Regions from separate parts of the Aeribacillus sp. FSL M8-0254 genome, predicted to be linked through region 2. Evidence: riboswitches for the same ligand, from Rfam matches in the RefSeq annotation. Region 2 holds a riboswitch; each other region holds the start of a gene.

Region 1 (3,143 bases), 1.7 Mb from region 2:
ACCGCCATTAAATAGCTGTTGCGAATCCCAAAAGTCTGCACTTTTTCCTTTAATTCCTGCCATTTTTTTGACGTATAACCGCGGATTTCAAAATATCGCCCTGTATCCCACTCCGAGCCTTTAAAGAGAGGGTATGCGCCTTTTTCTTTTGCGAGCTCCATACTCGACTGAATGGTTAAATACGCAATTTTTTCATATAATTGGTCGACAAATTGGACTGCCTCGTCGCTTTCCCATGTAATTTCCTTTAGTGCAAATAAATGATGCATGCCAAACGTTCCAAGACCGATTGCACGGTATTTTTCATTTGTAAGCTTTGCCTGTAATACCGGAATGTTATTTAAATCGATAACGTTGTCCAGCATCCGCACTTGAATAGGGATTAAACGTTCCAGAACGTTGTCTGGGACAGCCCGTGCCAAGTTGATGGAAGAAAGGTTGCAGACGACGAAATCGCCGGGCTTTTTCACAATGACAATTTTTCCATCTTCAACATATTGTTCTTCAACAGTAGTAGCACTTTGATTTTGCGCAATCTCTGTGCATAAATTGCTGCAATAAATCATGCCGGCATGCTTGTTTGCGTTTTTTCGATTCACTTCATCCCGATAAAACATAAAAGGCGTTCCCGTTTCAAGCTGGCTGATCATAATCCGTTTCATTATTTCAATCGCAGGCACTTTTTCTTTAGATAAGGAAGGATGATTCACGCACTCAAAATATTTTTCCCGAAAGCTGCCGTTACCTTTTTCTTCATCATAATAATCTTCCAGACTGAATCCCATGACTTTGCGAACTTCGTGGGGATCGAACAAATACCAGTCCCCGCGCTTTTCAACTTGCTCCATAAATAGGTCAGGAATGCATACACCTGTAAATAAATCATGGGTGCGCAGCCGTTCATCTCCGTTATTTAATTTTGCATCTAGGAAGGCGAAAATATCTTTATGCCAAACATCCAAATAAACGGCAATTGCTCCTTTTCTTTGGCCGAGCTGGTCGACGCTCACTGCCGTATTATTTAATTGCTTCATCCAAGGAATGACACCTGATGAAACTCCTTTGAACCCCCGGATATCGCTTCCGCGGCTTCTGATTTTCCCTAAATAAACTCCAATGCCTCCGCCGCTTTTAGAAACATTGGCAATATCAGTGTTCGAATCATAAATGCCTTGAAGGCTGTCGTCTACCGTATCAATAAAGCAGCTTGAAAGCTGACCGACTGATTTTCCTGCATTAGCCAATGTCGGTGTTGCAACCGTCATATATAAATGGCTCAGTGCCCAATACGCTTCCTTTACAAGATGCAAACGTTTGGACGGATGCTCGTTGATCATTAACGTCATAGCGATGATCATAAAACGTTCCTGTGGAAGCTCAAATGTTCGTTTATAAAAATCTTTAGCTAAATACCGGTCGTAAAGGGTCCTTAATCCGATGTATGTAAACAGCTTGTCCTTCTCAGGATCAATGGCATTTCCCAGCTCCATAATTTCCTCTTTTGAATAATGCTCTAGCAAAAGAGGGCTGTAGATTCCAAGATCGGTTAATGTTTCGATTAACAAATAAAAATCGCCGTAGCCCGGTTGGTTGTAATTTCTGTTTTGGCTCGCTTCATAGTAAATTTTTTCAAGAAATACGTGTGCAGCTAAAAAAGTCCAATCCGGCTCACTTTCCGAAATGTTTGCTAAAGCTTCAATAATCAGCAGGTTTGTAAATTTTTCAAGATCATCAATCTGCTGGTATTGTAGGGTTGTCGACACTCTCTCGCTGTATTCATGAAAGGAAAGGGATGGAAACTTTTTTTCAAGCTGTCTTAGATAAAGCTCCCAATCGCTCCTGTTAAAATGATTTTGAAAAACCTCGTATAGATTTAATGCTTTCGTAATATTCATCAAACATCCTCCTTATCAAAATAAAAAACCGCTCAGGAAGCTGAGCGGATCAAACGATGATTAAAAGGGAGGCAGTTTACAAGGCGAAACTACTCCATTCAAACCATCGTTTCATCTTCCCAACCCCCGAAGAATTAGAAACGTTCGGACAAAGGCAGGTCTCCTGACTCGTGCTTCATCCTACTTTGAATCCTTCCCATACGAAACGTACAGTGGATTATTCATTTCGTAGCACTCACAGTTGCGGGGACAGTTCCGGATTCTCACCGGATTCCCTTTTAAGCTGAAAACAGCACCTTTGTCGTTAGGTTTTCAATATATAGTATTTAATTGTTTTTGATTACACAATATATAGATTTTTGATGTTATATATTCATCATAATCGTACTTGGCGAAAATTGCAATAAAAAAGTGAGGCTGATTGAAATTTTGCAACCTCACGAAACAATTAATGAAACTGAATATCAATTTTCTTTTTGTTGTTTTCGGTTTGTTTTGGAATACGGATTTCCAAAACGCCATTTTTATATGTCGCGCTCACTTCTTCTTCTTTTACATTTGCCGGCAATGCAACAGCGCGGTGAAACCGCCCGACAAACCGTTCGCGTCTATGCATTTCTTCTTCCTTTACTTCTTTGCTTCTTTGAATTGTGCCGCTGATCGTAAGAACGTTGCGATCAAGATGAATGTCAACGTCTTCCTTTTTTTCAAGGCCGGGCAAATCACACGTAACAATTACTTCATTAGCAGTTTCATGAATATCAAGCCGGGGGGTATTCATAGTCTCAAAATTTTCAAAAAAATGTGGAAAGCTTTCAGAAAAAATGCGGTTCATATTTCGTCTAAATTGATTAATCTCAGAAAAAGGATCGTAAGGAATGAGAGCCATATGATTGTTCCTCCTTTGATTTTTTTTACAGAAAATATTATTTGTGTTGGGAAGAGAAATATACATAAAGCAAAGTTTAAATTACTGTTTTTAATCTTCTACCGTATCTCGACGAAGTTTTACGTATAAACCATCCAAATATAAGACGGAATAACGCTTATGTAGAGGACGAGTGTGCCATTTCTCGATGTATTCCTTCACGACATCGGTCATACGACTGATCGTTGCAGGAGAATAAGCATTCCAAAAATTCGTTCAATAAACTTGCCAATCTCCCGCGTACTTATGCCACTTTGATACATCTTGATGACAGCTTCTCCGAGCCAGCCGGTTTATTTGAAAATACTGATTTTTCTGAT
Region 2 (3,143 bases):
TGACAATTTGTCGCAATTCTTCTCCTGTCAGGGCAATCATCAACGAAATGAAAGCACTTAAAAAGGAACTTAAAATAATTCCGGTCAGCACAATGGTTTCAATCCTCATCGTTTTTTCAATGAAATTGGCGAACAAAATCACAGCCAAAATCGTTAAAAAACCCATAAAAATGCTGACAACCGGCAAAGTGAATGAGCCGAAAAAAGGAATTTGAATGCCGAAAAAAAGAACAAGTACAGCACCTAAAGAAGAACCTGATGAAACACCGAGCGTATAAGGATCTGCCAAAGGGTTTTGCAAAAGCCCTTGATAACAAGCCCCCGCCATTGCAAGCGAGGCTCCGACAAGTCCGGCTAAAACGACACGAGGAAGTCGAATATCAAGCACAATGCTTTTCATGCTTTCATCAATGTCCGGCGCCAAACCGGTATGAAACAGTTGATTGAAAATTATTTGGAAAATATCCTTAAACGTGATGTGAAACGTTCCGATAGAAATTCCTAAAAAGACGGAAAAAATAAGAAAACAAGCGGTCGCCGTATAGGCGACCACATGTTTATTTTTTGTAGACATCCGGATAAATTGCTTTCGCAAGTTCTTCTACTCCTTCAACCAATCTTGGGCCTGGGCGGCTCACCAAGTCGGAATGCACATCGTAAACCCGTTTATTTTTCACCGCTGATACATTTTCCCATCCTTTTCGTGCCAACACCTGGTCAACAGCTTTATCGACGTAATAGCCGTATGTCGTCACAATGACGTCTGGGTTCAGTTTTACAACGGCTTCTTCCGTCATTTGCGGCCAGCCTTCTTGATCGCCCGCTGCATTTTTTGCTCCAATGATCGTTAGCATTTCATCCATAAACGTTCCTTTTCCCGTCGTATAGATTTGTGGTGCGGGATTCACTTCGACAAAAACAGACACTTTTTGATCATCCGGAATCGTTTTTCCTTTTTCTTGAATATCCGCCAGTTTCGTTTTCATCTCAGCCACAATATCTTCGGCTTTGTCACTTGTCCCTGTAATTTTGCCGATTGTTTGGATGGAGTCATACACTTTATCAAATGATTGGGCATCTTCTACTACAAAAACATTTATTCCTGCATCTTTCAGCTGCTTCAGCCCTTCCTGCGAGTTATGGGCGCTGGAAGCATGCGCTAAAACAAGATCCGGTTTTAAAGAAATAATTTTTTCAACATTAAATTCCATCCCGCCAACCTTTTCTTTGTTTTGAACATCTTCCGGATAGTTGTCATTATCACTTACACCGACAATTTGTTCACCCAACCCTAAAGCATAGGCAATTTCAGTATTGCTTGGAATTAGCGAAACAATCCGCTCCGGTTTTTCCTTGATTGTTACATCTTCACCTAATGCGTCCTTCACTGTAACTGGGAATAATTTGGATGTTTGTTCGCTCGCGTTGCTGTTATTTTCTTTTTGTTCTGCATTATTCGTTTGTCCGCAGCCAACTAGAAGTCCAATTAAAAGCAATAACGATAAAAACAGTGCAGAAAACTTTTTCATGACGTTCCTCCTCCAATAAAAAAACATCTTCTTTTTTTGATAAGAAGATGTCTGAAAACAAGCATATCGCTTTGTTCTGTTTTCAAACACCTCCCTATCCTCGTAGGGTTTTTAGGCGTGATCAAACAGGCAGGTCTCCTGGCTCATGGTCATCGCTCCCTGAACCTTCCCGTAGACACAGTGGCATTTTCAGGTTGCTCCCATTCACAGTGGCGGGACCGCGTTGGATTTTCACCAAACTTCCCTTTTAAGCTGGCAGCTATGTGCCGGCACCTGTTTGCTTTTGAATGAAATTGTCGACGAATGTAATTATACATCATTCAAATCCGTTCTGGTAGAAGAAATGTGAAAATGCTATGTCAAGTTTTATATTGGACTTTTTATAAGGTTTTCAATTCAACCGTGTTGATTTGAACCGATTACCGTAAAAATGAATAAAATTTTAATGGATGGGTAATTGATTTTAGGAACGAAGGAGGATCCATAAGTGACAGTCGTTCTTTTAGACCCAGGCCACGGTGGAAGTGATCCTGGTGCAACATTTAGAAGCTATGAAGAAGAAGACTTTACGCTGACTATTGCCTTAATAGCCAGAGACCATTTGCTAGAAAACTTTCAAGTAGATGTCGTGATGACACGAACGAACGATCGCACTGTCAGTTTAGAAGAAAGAACGAGTTTGGCAAACAGACTAAATGTCGATTTTTTCTGCTCCATCCATGTCAATTCAGGGGGCGGAACAGGATTTGAAAGCTATATTTACAACCGCGGTGCATCTAATAAAACGATTCAATACCGTTCCATCATTCATAATCATATTATGAGCGTAATCGGGCCAAAATATAACGTACAGGACCGCGGAAAAAAAAGCGCCAATTTTTTTGTGTTGAGAGAAACGAAAATGCCCGCGGTTCTTTTGGAAACATTATTTATCGATAATCCTAACGATATCAAATTGTTAACCTCTTCTGCTTTTATAAGTGATTTTGCCGCCAGTGTGGCGGAAGGAATAGGAAAAGCCCTTAATTTAAAGAGAAAGGCAAGCACAACAAAAAAGCCGTCGACAAAACCGTCGGCTCCTGTTTCAAACAACACGCTTTACAAAGTGATTGCCGGTTCCTTCAAAGAGCGTAAAAATGCAGAACAACGCGTAAAGGAACTGAAGGGAAAAAACGTGGACAGTTTTATTTCACCTGCTAATGTTAACGGCACAAGTTTTTACCGTGTTCAAGCAGGGGCTTTTCAACATTTGGAAAATGCGAAGGAGCAACTGGCAAAACTTGTGCAGCTGGGCTATAAAGATGCTTTTATTTTAACTCCCGAAGAGCAGCGAGCAAATCCGCCAAGGCAAAATCAACTAGCCAGCTTGCTGTCTACATCAGAGCCGCAAGCATCCGCTACAGAAGACATTTCTATTTTAGGAGAACCGCTTTTATCAGGAACATTGTTGGATCAGTTCGTAAAAAATACGAATCCAGATGCACCTCAACTGGGTGATTTATATATCCAATTAAGCAAACTATACGGAATACGCGGTGATATCGCTTACGCACAAGCCATTCATGAGACGAACTATTTTCGCTTCACCGGGGTTGTCGACCGCAGCCAAAACAA
Region 3 (3,143 bases), 2.3 Mb from region 2:
AATGACGGTTTCCATTCATTATTTCAAAAGCTTATAACCGATTTATCATTCTAGATGTGCTTAAGTAAGAAAAGAAGAAATGGGTAAGCAGCCGGTCTCAAATCTTAGAAGCGAATGCCAGAACCTTGCCTGGAAAGGGGAAAAATAAACAAATTCATGCTGAAAAGAAGAATCGGGATCAATGACAAAAATACGATTTTCTGTTCAAAAATAAAGCTCCTATCTTCATAAAATCGAGATAGGAGCTGAAGCTTCAGTTTAAATTCAATCCTTTTTGCTCAACAAATTGCTTCATGTACATTCTTGTCGGATTCGAAAGCATGCGAGCCATTTGACCAGTCCAAGTATCTTTGCGAATCCCGTTTGTTCGCTGATCATAATAATTGGATACTATTTCATTATATTGTTCAAGCTCGCGCACATATGCTTCTTGATCTTGCTTATATTCTTCCTCATGATAAATATGCTCAAAAGGTATTCTTGGTTTTTTCGCCGTTTCTTTTGCAGGGTAGCCGACAGTTAATGCAAAAAGAGGGATGACCTTGTTTGGAATTTTCAACAGCTTCGATACTTCTTCTAAATTATTGCGGATGCCTCCGATGTAGCAAATGCCGAGTCCCATTGACTCAGCCGCTAACGCAGCATTTTGAGCGGCCAGTGCAGCATCAATGAGAGCTACCATAAATTTTTCAGTGCTCCTCAATGAATCTTCTACATTTTTGCCTTCCATTTCACCAATGACTTCATGACGGTGCAAATCAGCGCAAAAAATAAATAAATGTCCGCTCTTCTCTACGTAAGCTTGGTTTCCTGCCAGTTCAGCGAGCTTTTTTTTCGTTTGTATATTTTTCACCCCGATAATGGAATAGGCTTGCATGTAACTTGAAGTTGAAGCGGCTTGGGCGCATTCGACAATTAATCGGATTTGCTCATCTGTCAAAGGCCGATCCTCAAAATGACGAACGGAACGGTGATTTAAAATGGTTTTGATAATGTCGTTCAACATAATCATCCTTTCTATGATCCCACTTATTTTTTGAAAAATCACACTTCTTCCAATCCAAGTATTAACATGAAAATGCTGCTCTTTCAAATGATTCGTATTGAAAAATACGTTTTTTATAGCTCCTTTTTCAGTGAAAGCTCCAAGCACCTAATTTTACCATCGCAACGCTCCTGTATTGTAAACAACAAAATTTTTCGAATTTACGTTATTAGAAAAATTAAATTTTAAAAACGACCCTATAAACATTTCACAATTTGTATGTGAATTCCTACTTCTGTCCATTGATTTCCCAAAATAGGGCAGCACTTTTCTGAACTTAAAAAATAGGGATTGAAAAAACAAAAAAAATCATCTATTCTGATAATTATAGTTTCATATAGTGTTCCAAGCAGCAGGTGCGTCATATTGCATCCGGCAATATGCGCTTAAAAGGGAAGATTGGTGAAATTCCAACACGGTCGCGCCACTGTGATGGGGAGCTTTCGGCCAACATCCACTGTTTCAATTTTGAAATGGGAAGGAGGATCGAAAGCGATGATCCTAAGTCAGGAGACCTGCCTGTTGTATGCACTGCCACCTACGCGTCATAGGGAGGAGTGATGAAGCCATGTTGAGATTTAAGCCCTTCATGTATCTCAACACGAGTTAGAGTCCACAATTCCCTCTTTTACGCGTAAAAAGAGGTTTTTTTATTTATGTGTTGAGATACAAATCAAATGGGGGTGTCAATATTGACATTAATTAGTTCAAATCTTGGCTATCCAAGAATTGGTGAAAGAAGAGAATGGAAAAGAGCGCTGGAATCATTTTGGAACGGAAACATTTCAGAAAGCAGCTTGGAGGAAACATTAAAAGATATACGTCTTCTCAATCTGAAAAAACAGAAGGAAAAAGGAATAGACCTGATTCCTGTCGGAGATTTTTCATTATATGACCATGTCCTCGATACTGCTTTTATGTTTGGGTATATTCCTTCTAGATTCCAGCATATGGAGCCGACTTCATTAAAAACATATTTTGCAATGGCTAGAGGCTCTGATGAAGCAGAAGCAATGGAAATGACCAAATGGTTCAACACAAACTACCATTATATTGTTCCGGAGCTTGAAAATAAAACGCCGGTGTTAGTTAAGAACCGTCTGCTTGAACTTTTTCAGGAAGCGAAAAACGAGCTGAATATTGAAGCAAAACCGGTTTTGCTAGGTCCAATTACTTTTTTAAAGCTGGCAAAACAATACGATCAACACGATTTCCATAAACATTTGTCTGCTTTAATTCCTGTTTACGTCCAATTGTTGACGGAACTTGCTCAGGCCGGTGCGAAATGGGTGCAAATTGATGAGCCGATTCTTGTACAGGAGCTAGATGATTCATCGATTCCTTTGTTTAAAGAGGTATACGATGCTTTCCACAAAGCGCTTCCTTCGTTAAATATCATTTTGCAAACATACTTTGAAAGTATAACCCATTATCAAGAAATTGTGTCTCTTCCTGTCGCTGCAATTGGCCTGGACTTTGTACATGATCATGGCGTCAATCTGTCGAACATCAAAACGCTCGGCTTTCCGAAAGACAAAATTCTCGCAGCTGGTTTGATCGACGGCCGCAACATTTGGAAAGCATCCTTAGTATCGAAAGCTAAGGAAATCGATGATCTTGCGCAATATGTAGATATTGACAGATTGATCATTCAGCCTTCTTGCAGCTTGCTTCATGTACCTGTCACAGTTCAAAACGAACAGAGCTTGCCGTCCATATTGAAAAATGCTCTTTCCTTTGCTGATGAAAAATTGGATGAAGTAAATGAACTCGCTCAATATGCAAAAGGGAAAAGAACGATCGATGATTTAAAACAATATGACCGCTCTTATACGGATTTTATCCATTCTTCCTTTCGGACAAATGAGAAGGTTCAAGAGGCCGCCAAAAATATCGGAGCATATCCAACGAAACGCTTGGATTATACCGAACGGCAAAAACTGCATAAAAAAAGATGGAATCTGCCGATTTTACCAACTACTACGATCGGAAGCTTTCCGCAGACGAAAGAAATCCGGCAAATCCGCTTAAAATGGCGGAAAGGCGAATATACAAACAAGCAGTATGAATCGGTCATCAATAATGAAATAAAAAAATG

What was found. Region 2 has a riboswitch for cobalamin ahead of NSQ44_RS06445 (ABC transporter substrate-binding protein). Riboswitches for the same ligand answer to the same signal wherever they lie in the genome.
Region 1: another riboswitch for cobalamin. It lies ahead of NSQ44_RS14455 (ribonucleoside-diphosphate reductase subunit alpha); the one in region 2 lies ahead of NSQ44_RS06445 (ABC transporter substrate-binding protein).
Region 3: another riboswitch for cobalamin. It lies ahead of metE (5-methyltetrahydropteroyltriglutamate--homocysteine S-methyltransferase); the one in region 2 lies ahead of NSQ44_RS06445 (ABC transporter substrate-binding protein).

What each region holds. Positions count from the first base shown of each region.
Region 1 covers NZ_JBBOZY010000001.1:2,985,215-2,988,357, reverse strand. The annotation lists gene NSQ44_RS14455 (ribonucleoside-diphosphate reductase subunit alpha) at 1-1,895, opposite strand, end outside; cobalamin riboswitch at 2,032-2,210, opposite strand; gene NSQ44_RS14450 (Hsp20/alpha crystallin family protein) at 2,344-2,784, opposite strand; partial or broken gene NSQ44_RS14445 (transposase) at 2,881-3,116, opposite strand.
Region 2 covers NZ_JBBOZY010000001.1:1,318,157-1,321,299, reverse strand. The annotation lists gene NSQ44_RS06450 (FecCD family ABC transporter permease) at 1-595, opposite strand, end outside; gene NSQ44_RS06445 (ABC transporter substrate-binding protein) at 558-1,529, opposite strand; cobalamin riboswitch at 1,641-1,821, opposite strand; gene NSQ44_RS06440 (N-acetylmuramoyl-L-alanine amidase) at 2,017-3,143, shown strand, end outside.
Region 3 covers NZ_JBBOZY010000001.1:3,648,826-3,651,968, forward strand. The annotation lists gene nfsA (oxygen-insensitive NADPH nitroreductase) at 254-1,003, opposite strand; cobalamin riboswitch at 1,383-1,582, shown strand; gene metE (5-methyltetrahydropteroyltriglutamate--homocysteine S-methyltransferase) at 1,723-3,143, shown strand, end outside.